3 regions of the Vibrio sp. THAF190c genome follow, and region 3 is predicted to be linked to each of the others. Evidence: predicted binding sites of a transcription regulator. Region 3 holds the regulator's gene; each other region holds the start of a gene.

Region 1 (4,291 bases), on a different replicon from region 3:
TACGTATTCTTTCATCACCCTTAAGATCTAGGTAACGAAGTTGCGAGTAGTACTTTTGACCATTGGCCAACATCAGCCATAGATCTTGTAGAGCGTGGATGTTGTCGTTTGAAGGCGATTGTATGGCTCGTTTGAGTGTAGTTGATTCAGCAATGGTTGGAATGGTGTTGGAAACTTCACGTATGATTAAACCCAGTTCGTGAAAACTGTATTCGATTTGATTTTGGCTGGCCTGTTTTATATTCGTGTCGTATTGCGCTTTTATACGGTCAAATTCGGAGTTTATGTATAGCGCGGGAACTATTCCTAGGGCTAGGACAGTACAGAGAAATTGGCCTGCGAGTTTTTTTATGCTTACTTTCATTACAATCCCCAAAGAATCAGCGCAATACTATAGATTTAGTGGGGTTATTAATGTGATCTTTACCCAGAACTGATTAGGTAAATCTCCTAGTTGAGAGGTATGTGTGCAATTTGTTGCTTTTGCATGCAAATTGCAGATTATCTTACATTCACCGTGACGATAACCTGCAATTTGCTGTTTTGAGCATCTATAAATGCTAACTTAAGCCTGTGATTTCACCATTTTCATTAATGTCTAAAGACATAAACGCTGGCTTGTCAGGAAGCCCAGGCATGGTCATGACATTCCCACATAGTGCATAGACAAATCCTGCCCCTGCGCACAGCTTGAGTTCTCTCACAGGAACATCAAACTGAGTTGGTGCGCCTTTAACGTGTGCTTCCGTTGAAATCGATAATGGCGTTTTAGCTAGGCATACCGAAAGGTGGTCAAAGCCATGCTTTTTAAACTCTGCCAGTTGCAATTTTGCTTTGTTAGACAAAGTCAGACTTGATGCTCCATAGCCAACTTCCGCCACAGCCATTAATTTCTCTTCGAGTGATTGTTCTGTCGTGTAGAGAGGCTTGAATTGTGCCGGATTTTGACAAGAAGCAACGACAGCCTTGGCCAAGTCAATTGCTCCTTCACCACCTTTACCAAAGGCTTCACTGACTGCCACCGAAACAGTGTCGTCGTATTCACTAATTAATGAGCTGAGTTGTTCGAGCTCTTGTGTTGAGTCTTGTGGGAATCGGTTAATGGCAACCACTACAGGAACGCCATATTTCTTAACGTTATTGATATGCCATTTAAGGTTTTCAAAGCCCGCGACAAGAGCATGTGTGTCGTCATGGAAGATCGAGTCTGGGAGAGGAGTGCCCGGCCTCAAGTCGTATAGTCCTGAATTAGCTTTTAGGCCTCTAAGCGTTGCTACAACCACTGCGCAGTCTGGTGACTGTTTGGCCGCAGTAGCTTTGATATTGCACGCCTTCTCAAAGCCCATATCTGAGCCAAAACCACCTTCAGTTACGACGTAATCTGCAAGTCTTAGTGCGATATTGTCTGCAATGATCGACGAGTTTCCGTGAGCAATGTTGGCAAAAGGGCCTGCGTGAATCAGTGTAGGGACACCTTCTAACGTTTGCATCAATGTTGGTTCGATAGCATCCTTCATGGTTACAGTCATCGCACCAGCGACTTGGAAGTCTTCAGCCGTCAACGGCTCACCGTTTTGATTGTAAGCTAATACAATGCGTCCGATACGTTTACGTAGGTCTTGTAAGTCCTCAGCGAGAGCGAGAACTGCCATAAGCTCAGACGCTGCAGAAATGTCGAAGCCGTCTTCACGTTCAAAGCCATTAATGGTTTTACCTTCTTCGTTTTGACCGACGGTAATCATACGTAGTGCACGATCGTTATGATCGAGAATTCGTCGCCAAACAATACGCTTAGGGTCAATATTGAGCGCTTTCAAGCCGGAGCGTTGCTCAAAGGCTTCCGCTCCTTCTCGCTGCTCATGATACAAACGAGCGTCGATAGCTGCCGATGCGAGGTTATGGGCCGCTGTAACAGAGTGAATATCTCCAGTTAAGTGTAGGTTCAATTGTTCCATTGGGGCTACTTGAGAGTAACCACCGCCGGCTGCGCCGCCTTTGACACCAAATACAGGACCCATTGAAGGTTGACGAATACAAGCCATTACTGACTGATTGATTGCTGCTAAGCCTTGGCTCAAACCGATTGTCGTAACGGTTTTCCCTTCACCGAGTGGCGTTGGTGTAATCGCTGTAACAAGGACCAGTTTGCCTTTTGGTTTATCTTCGAGACGCTTTAGGCTTGCTAGAGAGACTTTTGCTTTATGTAATCCGAGAGGTTGGAATTCGTCAGTGGTTAAGCCTGCACCGAGAGCAATATCACTGATGTTCTTAAGTGAAGCAGAGCGGCAAATTTCAATATCAGACAGCATATTAAATCCTTATGTTGAAACCGATAAGGTGGTACGAAAACGTTTGCGTGGCGATAATACTGTATAAATTGACCATGTAAAGGATAACCACACGAATTATGTGCTGGAAGATAACAGATTTATCAGGTCATTGCGCGAGATCAAAGCTCGCGATGCCAACTCATCATGGAAATTTACATAATTTTGGGCAATTGATTAGCTGGAAATAAAAAGGGTTGCATAATGCAACCCTTGATAGAAACGTTAGTTCTTATGATTAACGATCCCAGTATGCTTCTTCGAGGCTGTCTTCACGTTCAGGAAGAGCGCGACCAAGACGAGGAGAGTGCTGAGTTAGAACTTCGTAGCTTACACGGTTAGCGTACTTACAGATCTGTGACAATGAGGAGTAAGTCATGTAAGGCTGATCGTGCTTAGATGAGTTTGGTACATTCATGTGGTGGTGACTGTTTGCTGCCATATCATGAAGTAGTGCAGACAGTGCTGCGTCACCCGCGCCATTAGTGTTCTTAATCTCTAGTGGACCACCGAGGTAAGGCCCAATGTGAGAGTACACCTTAACAGGGTCGTTACAGTCATCTTTGCGCATCGCACGACTGAACTCGTACTTGTTAAATTCTGGGATGTTACCCGGAAGAAGCGGCAGTTCAGTTTCACGTTTCGCTGTTTCGTCTGTGTAACCAGCCATGTATAGGCCGACAGGACCAGCGGTACATAATACTAAGTCTACCCACTCCAGTGCTTTATCAGCTGCAAGCAGAGGATCTTTCTCGCCAGTTAGTGCTTGGCCTTCCTCTTCATTCATCGCAACGATAGAGATATTCTCTTTAATGTAATCTTGCCACCATTCAGCGTTGCCTTCGATTACCCACTTAGTGCCTAGTGTTAGTACGACTGGCACATTGTTTTCTTTAGCAATCTCGATAGCGCGAGCGACTGCTTTTGGCATTGGATCTTCTGGTTTACCACGCATTAGGTATGAAGAAACAACCAGTGCAGAAGCCTTTTCAAATACATCTTCAGGAATGCTATCAGGACGCAGGTTGTTCATTTCACCTTCGTTGATCGCGAATGTACGCTCGCCATCATCGGAAATAAGGGTGTAACAACGACCGATAGAGCCTTCTACAGTTTGTAGGTGGTTAAGGTTCATACGTGAAGAGGTACGGCATAGGTAACGGTACGCAAATGAGCCAACTTCGATATTACGCGACATAACACCTAAAAGTACTGATTTGCTGTCTGCTAGCACAGAGTAGTTGTGCAGAGTGTTACCAATGGTATCACCTGGATATTGGTGCGTGATTAGGCCGCTTTCTACGAGCTCTTCGTATAGGGCATCAGCTTTGCTCTCTTCTAGAACGAGAGAGTGACCTTTACTCAGATCGTATTTAGCCAGAAACTCATCTGAAACACGAGCTTCAATATCTACAATTGTTTGACCAACACCAACAATAATTGGGCGAAACAGTTTTGGTGTTTCCTTCATCTGGTTGATGAGTGGATCACGGGCGTGTGTAGGGAAGTAGTGCTTAGATTTGCGCTGTCCAGGAAATTTCATAAGAAAATTACAGTGAGAAAATTTTGCCGCATGATATCACAGATTTTTGTAATTTCTTTCATTTTTATTACATTCGGACTCACCTGCACATTGTATGTACAGGTGAGTGAACAAAACTAAACCAATGGCTTATTTTTGCTGCTCAGATAGTGTTGCTGGGTCGATATAAGCTTTAGTACCCCATAGTGGAACAGTCGAAAGGCTATGCTTGAAACTACCTTCGGTCTCTTTGGTTGTGTAAGAGAGGTACAGCAAGGTTTGGTTTTCCGCATCGTAGATGCGTCTTACCTTCATTGTTTTAAAGAAAATGCTCTTTGATTGCTTGAAGACCACCTCACCTGAGGCGCTCTTATCAATTTTTGCAATCATCTCGGGCGTAATGTCACCGGTTTGACGACAAGAGATCGAACTGTCACTTGGG
Region 2 (4,291 bases), 1.3 Mb from region 3:
AGGTGATAAAATCCCGCGAATTTTATTTTTTACTTCACGATTAGCTCAAGGACCTATCATGAAAAATGCTTTGCAAGGTGCGCAAATGCTCTTTGTCGCCTTTGGTGCACTGGTATTAGTCCCCCTACTTACCGGTTTAGATCCCAATGTTGCACTGTTCGGTGCTGGTATTGGTACCCTCCTCTTCCAAGTCATTACTCGCCGTTCGGTTCCAATTTTCTTAGCCTCTTCTTTCGCGTTTATCGCACCGATCATGTTTGGCGTACAAACTTGGGGCATAGGTGCCACAATGGGCGGCCTAATGGCAGCAGGTGTGGTCTATGTGCTGATGGGCGGCCTAATTAAAGTTCGCGGCGTTGGTTTTATCCATAAGCTATTACCGCCAGTGGTAGTTGGTCCGGTTATCATGGTTATCGGTCTTGGTTTAGCACCGGTAGCCGTTAACATGGCACTGGGTAAAACTGGAGACGGCGCAGTACAGCTGGTGGATGCCGATGCGGCTCTTTGGATCTCAGCGATTTCACTGATTGTTACCATCATTATTAGCGTATTCGCTAAAGGCTTTTTAAAACTGCTGCCAATCTTTGGTGGTATCGTAGCGGGTTACATCACTAGCCTAGTCTACGGCGCGGTCGACTTTACTCCGGTAGCTCAAGCCTCTTGGTTGGCTATGCCTAACTTTGTGGCGCCAGAGTTCAACATCAATGCGATCTTCTTCATGGTGTTCGTTGCTATCGCTCCTGCCGTTGAACACGTTGGTGACATGCTGGCCATTTCGAACGTAACGGGTAAAGACTACCTTAAAAAGCCAGGCCTTCACCGCACCATCACAGGTGACGGCGTGGCAACGATTGCTGCTTCTATGCTGGGCGCGCCACCAAACACAACTTACAGTGAAGTAACGGGTGCGGTGATGCTAACGAAAGCCTTCAACCCAGTAATCATGACTTGGGCTGCGGTCACCGCTATCGTGCTTGCACTGGTTGGTAAGCTTGGTGCATTACTTCAAACTATCCCGGTTCCAGTTATGGGCGGTATTATGATCCTACTGTTTGGTTCTATTGCAACAGTTGGCCTAAATACGCTCATCAAAAACCAAGTTGACCTACACAAATCACGCAACCTAGTGATCGTCGGTGTGACACTGGTATTTGGTATCGGCGGCATGGCTTTTGGTATCGGCGATTTCAGCCTTCAGGGCGTAAGTTTGTGTGGTATCGTAGCAATCCTACTAAACCTTGTATTGCCGGAAGAGCTAGGTGAGAACCACTCTGTAGACACTGCGCAAATCAAGTAATCGAATCAATCGAGCACAAACAAAAAGGGAGCGTATCGGATGATACGCTCCCTTTTTTCATTATTATTGGTCATAGCAAATATCGCTACAACCAACCGAATTACTTAGTACCGAAGATCTTATCGCCAGCATCACCTAGACCAGGAACAATGTAGCCCTTGTCGTTTAGCTTCTCATCGATTGCCGCAGTGTAAAGCTCTACATCTGGGTGTGCTTTCTCAAGTGCTGCAATACCTTCTGGCGCAGCAACAAGAACAAGAATCTTAAAGTGCTTACAACCTTTCTCTTTCATAAGATCGATAGTTGCGATCATTGAGCCACCTGTTGCTAGCATTGGGTCAACAACAAGAGCAATACGCTCATCGATGTTAGACGCTAACTTGTTGAAGTATGGCACAGGCTCAAGTGTTTCTTCATCACGGTAGATACCAACTACACTGATACGTGCACTTGGAATATGCTCTAGTACACCGTCCATCATGCCAAGACCAGCACGTAGGATTGGCACAACTGTTACTTTCTTACCTTTAATTTGGTCAACTTCTACTGGACCATTCCAGCCGTTGATCTCTACACGCTCAGTTTCGAAATCTGCTGTCGCTTCATATGTTAGAAGGCTACCCACCTCTGTTGCTAGTTCACGAAAACGCTTCGTGCTGATTTCGCCTTCACGCATCAGGCCAATCTTGTGCTTAACTAGCGGGTGTTTTACTTCAACAACTTTCATTTCCAACTCCGGCAATATTTAAATAAACCCACAGATTATACATCGTTTTTATCACATTTTCAGTATGTTTATTTGGCAAAAAATTTACGCAAACGTTTGCTCTTATTTGGCAAGCCCTGTTAGAATAGCGCCGTTTTCACATCCAACTTAAGACCGAGGACTATCCCGTGAGCGGTAATAATTCTTCTCTAAGCTACAAAGACGCTGGTGTTGATATCGATGCAGGTAACGCACTAGTAGATCGTATTAAAGGTGCTGTAAAACGCACTCGTCGCCCAGAAGTAATGGGTGGCATTGGTGGCTTTGGCGCCCTATGTGAACTACCAACTAAATACAAAGAGCCCGTACTGGTTTCTGGTACAGATGGTGTAGGTACTAAACTTCGCCTTGCTTTGGATATGAAAAAACACGACACCATAGGTATCGACCTAGTGGCAATGTGTGTGAACGACCTAATCGTTCAAGGTGCAGAACCTCTATTCTTCCTAGACTACTACGCAACAGGCAAGCTAGACGTTGATACCGCAGCAGACGTAGTTTCTGGTATCGCTGAAGGTTGTGTGCAATCAGGCTGTGCACTTATCGGTGGTGAAACTGCTGAAATGCCTGGAATGTACGAGGGCGAAGACTACGACGTAGCTGGCTTCTGTGTTGGTGTTGTTGAGAAAGCAGACATCATCGACGGCACTAAAGTTGCGGCGGGTGATGCGCTTATCGCTGTAGGCTCAAGCGGCCCACATTCAAATGGTTACTCACTGATTCGTAAAGTACTAGAAGTATCTGGTGCAGATAAGAACGAAGAGCTAGAAGGTCGCACCATTGGTGAACACCTACTAGAACCAACTAAGATTTACATCAAGTCAGCACTTAAGATGATTGCAGAGCATGATATCCATGCTATCTCGCACATCACAGGTGGTGGTTTCTGGGAAAACATCCCACGCGTACTTCCAGAAGGTACCAAAGCAGTCATCGACGGCAACAGCTGGGAATGGCCAGCTATCTTCAACTGGCTACAAGAGAAAGGTAACGTGGAGACATTTGAGATGTACCGCACTTTCAACTGTGGTGTTGGCCTAGTCGTTGCTCTTCCTAAAGAGCAAGCTGAAGCTGCTGTTGAACTGCTAAAAGCTGAAGGCGAGAACGCTTGGGTGATTGGTGAAATTGCACAAGCGGCTGAAGGTGAAGAGCAAGTTGAAATCAACTAAGCTTGATTGCTAGCTCGCACGATTAAGAATGAGGACTTTAGGTCCTCATTCTGCTATTTACGCCCCAGAAAACCTTAAAATATGTAGGTAAATTGTTATTTACTCTCACTCATCGCGTTTGATACCTCTATGAAAAATAATGCCCCTCAGAAAAACATCGTCGTTTTGATCTCCGGAAGCGGAAGCAACCTCCAAGCCATCCTTGATGCTTGTCAGAACCAGCACATTAATGCTTCTATCAAAGCAGTTTTCTCAAATAAAGCAGAGGCATATGGCTTAGAGCGTGCACGTACTTCAGAAGTCCCAGCACACTCTCTTGATCCAAAATCATTCGAATCAAGAGAAGCGTTCGATCACGAACTAATGCAACAGATCGATGCCTATCAACCTGACTTAATTGTTCTCGCTGGCTATATGCGTATTCTGAGTGCTGATTTTGTTCGTCATTACTTAGGGAAAATGATCAACATTCACCCTTCACTATTGCCGAAGTATCCAGGGCTGCACACACACCAAAGAGCCATTGATGCCAAAGACAAAGAGCACGGAACCAGTGTCCACTTTGTCACGGAAGAGCTAGACGGTGGCCCTGTGATCTTACAGGCAAAGGTGCCTGTTTTTGTAGAAGACGATGCAGACGAATTGGCAAGCCGAGTACTGACACAAGAGCACCAAATCTACCCATTGGTGTGTCAGTGGTTCTGTGATGATAGATTGGTGATGAAAGAGGGTTGTGCTGAGCTCGATGGAAACACGCTTGGCAAGCATGGCTACGCACAAGACTAAAAACGTGCTCATGGCCATAAAACATGTTAGTTCGAATACTAAAAAGGCCGCATTGCGGCCTTTGTTATTTGGAGCTTAGTGTAATGATTACTCTAAGGGTTCGGTCGGAGCTTGGCTTGCCACCTTTTTAGGAGCGTAAGCCACATCAGCTAAAGCTTGATGGTTTGACTCAATCAACTCACCGAAATGGAACAGTGCAAATTCGCCTGGTTTCATGCGCGCCCACTCTTCGTTGTCCGTTAATGGCTGTGTTGCAACCACACTCACAACATC
Region 3 (4,291 bases):
CGGCTTAATACTTGGTTCGGGTATGAAGACAGCGCAACCAATAGCTCATATTCTGCTTTGGTCAATTTCACTGGCTCACCGTTTTTGCTCAGTGCGCGGCGTGGAATATCAAATATCCACTCACCAAAGCGAACGATAGATTCGTCATCCGCCTGCTCCGCCGCACCTGCTGGTGACTTGCGAGCTGCAGAAATTCGCCAAAGTAGGTTTTTCACTCGAACCAGTAACTCGCGAAGTTCGAATGGTTTAGTAACATAATCATCTGCGCCCATCTCTAGGCCTACAATTTTGTCGATGCTATCCGTGCGTCCAGTAACTAAAATAATCCCAATGTCTGATTGACTGCGTAATTCGCGAGTTAGCATCAATCCATCTTCGCCTGGTAAGTTGATGTCCAGCATAATGAGGTCAACGTTATTCTCTTCTAGAACGTTTCTCATTTGAGCGCCGCTTTCTGCTTCGCTTACTGTGTAACCCTCATTCTGGAAATATCCAACCAGCTTACTACGGGTTACCACATCATCTTCAACGACTAATACGTGATAGCTCATCTACACCACTTTTCTTATTTAATAGTTTCAGTGACTATTCTATTCATAACTAGTAACAATTCTAGTAGTACGCAAGATAAAAGCCAGAAACCTGAATTTTTTTTGATACAAGACAATCTTAAACCTTGCTATTTAACCTCCATCGCAATTCAATATAGGCATTACTACTAACGAGTGACTTTGCAATTAGCAAATACAACCGTTAGCAAGCCTTCGTACCGCAGATATTACGAAAGACGATATTAGGATTATTGAGATGAAAGAAACGAAAGCGTTCAACGAACAACGAGCTGAAATCTACTGGTGGCTATCGAGCCTGTTCGCAAAAGAGCTGACTCAAGAAGAACTGGATAACTACCACTCGGTTGAGATTCGTTCGTTTTTAACTGGTCTTGGCGACAATGAGACGCTTAAGCCAGCAATCAATAACCTAGTAGATGCGCTTAACCGATTGCAGAATCGTGAAGACGCTCAACTGGAGCTTTCGTCAGATTTTTGCGAGTTGTTCCTTAAGTCAGATAAATACGGTGCTCTACCGTACGCTTCTATTTACTTAGACAAGAGCGGCCTGCTGAACGCCAAGCCAGCTCAAGACATGGAAGCCATCATGGCGTCTTATGGTATCGCCGTAAACCAAGACCTAAAAGAGCCTGCTGACCACCTAGCCATCGAGTTGGATTTCCTTGGCAACATTATCATTCGTTCAAACGACCTCGAGAGTGAGCAAGAATTAGAAGCAGCTTTCACTGCACAGCATGAATTTGTTGAACAACAACTTCTCAGCTGGATTCCACAATTTGCAACGAAATGCCGTGAATTTGATGAGTTTGGTTTTTACGCTTGTGTTGCAGAATTGCTAGCCGCTTTCTGTAAACTTGATGCGCAATATTTGGCTGGTGAATAAATTCACTAATGACTAAAGGCACAATTTAGGTAGAATGTGACAATTCACCCAGATTTCTGGGTGAATTTTATTGCGAGTATTTTCTAGTCAGTCTAAAATTGTGACCGCAAACGATAAAATATGAAACATTCTCGAAATGCTATGCTTTAAATTAGCTAAGAGCATTTCGGTGTTAAGACAAGCCGCTCTCATTAGCGGTTTTTTGTTTTTTAGCACTTTAGTACCGAGAGAGCCCTACACATTCTAAGCTCTTGTTCTGGTAGCTTAAAACGGCTACTTGCTCCGTACTGCTGAGGAAGTAGCTATCAATAGGATAAAGCCATGGCAACTATAAAAGATGTCGCTCGCTTAGCCGGCGTATCAACAACCACCGTTTCTCACGTGATCAACAAGACACGTTTCGTAGCAGAAGCGACTCAAGAAAAAGTAAACAAAGCCGTAGACGAATTAAATTATGCACCAAGTGCCGTTGCTCGTAGTTTGAAATGTAACTCTACGCGCACAATCGGTATGTTAGTAACTCAATCAACTAACCTATTCTTCTCTGAAGTGATCGATGGTGTAGAGAGCTACTGTTACCGTCAAGGCTATACGCTGATTCTATGTAACACAGGTGGTATCTACGAGAAGCAACGTGACTACATCCGAATGCTTGCTGAAAAACGCGTAGATGGCATCTTAGTAATGTGTTCTGACCTAACGGAAGAACTTCGTGAAATGCTTGACCGTCATGCAGACATTCCAAAAGTTGTTATGGATTGGGGCCCTGAAAGTTCACAAGCAGATAAGATCATCGACAACTCTGAAGAAGGTGGCTACCTAGCGACTAAATATCTAGTTGAACGCGGGCATGAACGTATTGCATGTCTAAGTGGTCACTTAGATAAAGCGGCGTGTGTTGAACGTATCGCTGGTTACCGTCGAGCACTGGCAGAGGCAGACATTCAAGCCGATGACAACCTAATCCTTGAAGGTAACTTCGAGTGTGATACGGCTGTTATCGCAGCAGATAAAATCGCTGCAATGGAAAATCGCCCTACCGCGGTATTCTGTTTTAACGATACGATGGCGCTTGGTCTTATGAGCCGCCTACAACAGCAAGGTATTAAGATCCCTGAAGATATTTCAGTGATTGGTTACGACAATATTGAGTTGGCAGAGTACTTCTCACCGCCGTTGACGACTGTTCACCAACCAAAACGTCGTGTCGGTAAGAACGCGTTCGAAATCCTGCTAGAACGTATCAAAGACAAAGACCACGAAAAACGCGTGTTCGAGATGCATCCAGAGATCATTGAGCGTGCGACAGTAAAAACGTTAAAATAACGTAAACTTTAGAAAAATCTAATAAAACGCACCGTTTGGTGCGTTTTTTTTATTTGTCAAAAATAAAAACCCAGTTGCATATCAAGGCAACAATTAACTGAATTAAGATCACATTTTAGAATAACAAGTGTGAACCTCATTCAACAAAAAACTTTATTCTTGATTATACAGTCACGCACAGGGCAAATCACTTGAAAGGGTGAGACGCAAAGCCTCCGGCCTAACCCATTATTGGTATGGTAGCGGGGTTACCGATGGCAAAATGCAGTATTTCCTACCTTTAGTAGTAATTTACGGCTTATTGACAATTTCATTGCGACATTTTGCTAATCTCTCGGACCTGCTTATTTGGTGGCGTAATTCAAATACACCGAGATAAACAATATGGATAAACCGATACTCAAGGACTCAATGAAGTTATTTGAGCCACTTGGAAAGATAAAGTCACGCTCAATGTTTGGCGGTTTCGGCCTTTTTGCCGATGACACCATGTTTGCATTGGTCGTAAACAATCAGTTGCACATTCGAGCTGATAAGAATACTACTTCACAATTTGAACAACAGGGCTTCGAACCTTACGTTTACAAAAAACGTGGATTCCCAGTCGTTACTAAGTATTTTGCCCTCCCAGAAGACCTCTGGCAGACTCAAGAACGTATTATCGAGCTGGCAAAAGCTTCCCTTGACTGTGCTAAAGAAGAGAAACAAATCCAATCATCGGCGAAACCGACGCGATTGAAAGATTTGCCAAACCTTCGACTTGCCACAGAGCGTATGTTGAAAAAAGCAGGGATCGATACCGTTGAAAGCTTGTATGAGTCAGGTTCTGTTAATGCATACAAAGCCATTAAAGAATCTCATTCATCAAGTGTTAGCTTAGAGCTACTTTGGGCGCTTGAAGGTGCAATCAACGGCACTCATTGGTCGGTGATACCTCAGCAGCGACGCGACGAGCTCATCAGCTCTATTAATTAGGTCCAAATCACTTAATTGTAAAAAGCCACATTAATGTGGCTTTTTTTATTTTCTTTTGAAAGTTAATCTTTCCTTCTCCTGTCTAACTATACTAACTATAAGCAAAAGATTAAGGGACGCTCCCATGAGTAAGAAAATGATTTTAGGCATAATTTTAGTTGCCACGATAGTGTTACTAGCCGTTAACTTTGGTCAATACTTAACGCTTGAAAATGCCAAAGCCCAGCAGGCACTTCTTAATGACTACATAGAGAGTAACTTTGTTGTTGCGGCAGCAACCTACTTCATTCTCTATATTATGATTACCTCTTTCTCTATCCCAGGCGCTGCTGTAGTTACGCTACTCGGGGCGGCGCTATTCGGCTTTTGGACTAGTTTATTACTCGTGTCGTTTGCAAGTACCATAGGTGCAACACTAGCGTTTTTGAGTAGCCGTTTTCTACTGCGTGACTGGGTGCAAGGTAAGTTTGGCGATAAGCTGTCTACTATTAATCAAGGCGTAGAAAAAGATGGCGCATTCTACCTGTTCTCTTTG

The links. Region 3 encodes PurR, which represses purine synthesis genes. Its sites were predicted from a motif close to TNANGNAAACGTTTNCNTNA; they were not measured.
Region 1: FIV04_RS22570 (formate--tetrahydrofolate ligase) is a predicted target of PurR. The motif match lies at 2,341-2,360, and genes of this name have one in related genera.
Region 2: purM (phosphoribosylformylglycinamidine cyclo-ligase) is a predicted target of PurR. The motif match lies at 2,109-2,128, and genes of this name have one in related genera.

The regions. Positions count from the first base shown of each region.
Region 1 is NZ_CP045339.1:1,704,497-1,708,787, reverse strand. Features, by position in the region: gene FIV04_RS22575 (sensor domain-containing diguanylate cyclase) at 1-364, opposite strand, end outside; gene FIV04_RS22570 (formate--tetrahydrofolate ligase) at 561-2,309, opposite strand; gene FIV04_RS22565 (inosine/guanosine kinase) at 2,566-3,870, opposite strand; gene FIV04_RS22560 (CreA family protein) at 4,000-4,291, opposite strand, start outside.
Region 2 is NZ_CP045338.1:2,474,827-2,479,117, forward strand. Features, by position in the region: gene FIV04_RS11010 (uracil-xanthine permease family protein) at 59-1,297, shown strand; gene upp (uracil phosphoribosyltransferase) at 1,398-2,024, opposite strand; gene purM (phosphoribosylformylglycinamidine cyclo-ligase) at 2,192-3,232, shown strand; gene purN (phosphoribosylglycinamide formyltransferase) at 3,362-4,018, shown strand; gene FIV04_RS11030 (class II glutamine amidotransferase) at 4,106-4,291, opposite strand, start outside.
Region 3 is NZ_CP045338.1:1,152,623-1,156,913, reverse strand. Features, by position in the region: gene torR (two-component system response regulator TorR) at 1-551, opposite strand, end outside; gene torD (molecular chaperone TorD) at 808-1,455, shown strand; gene purR (HTH-type transcriptional repressor PurR) at 1,777-2,781, shown strand; cyclic di-GMP riboswitch class I at 2,953-3,037, shown strand; gene FIV04_RS05275 (TfoX/Sxy family DNA transformation protein) at 3,166-3,756, shown strand; gene FIV04_RS05270 (TVP38/TMEM64 family protein) at 3,881-4,291, shown strand, end outside.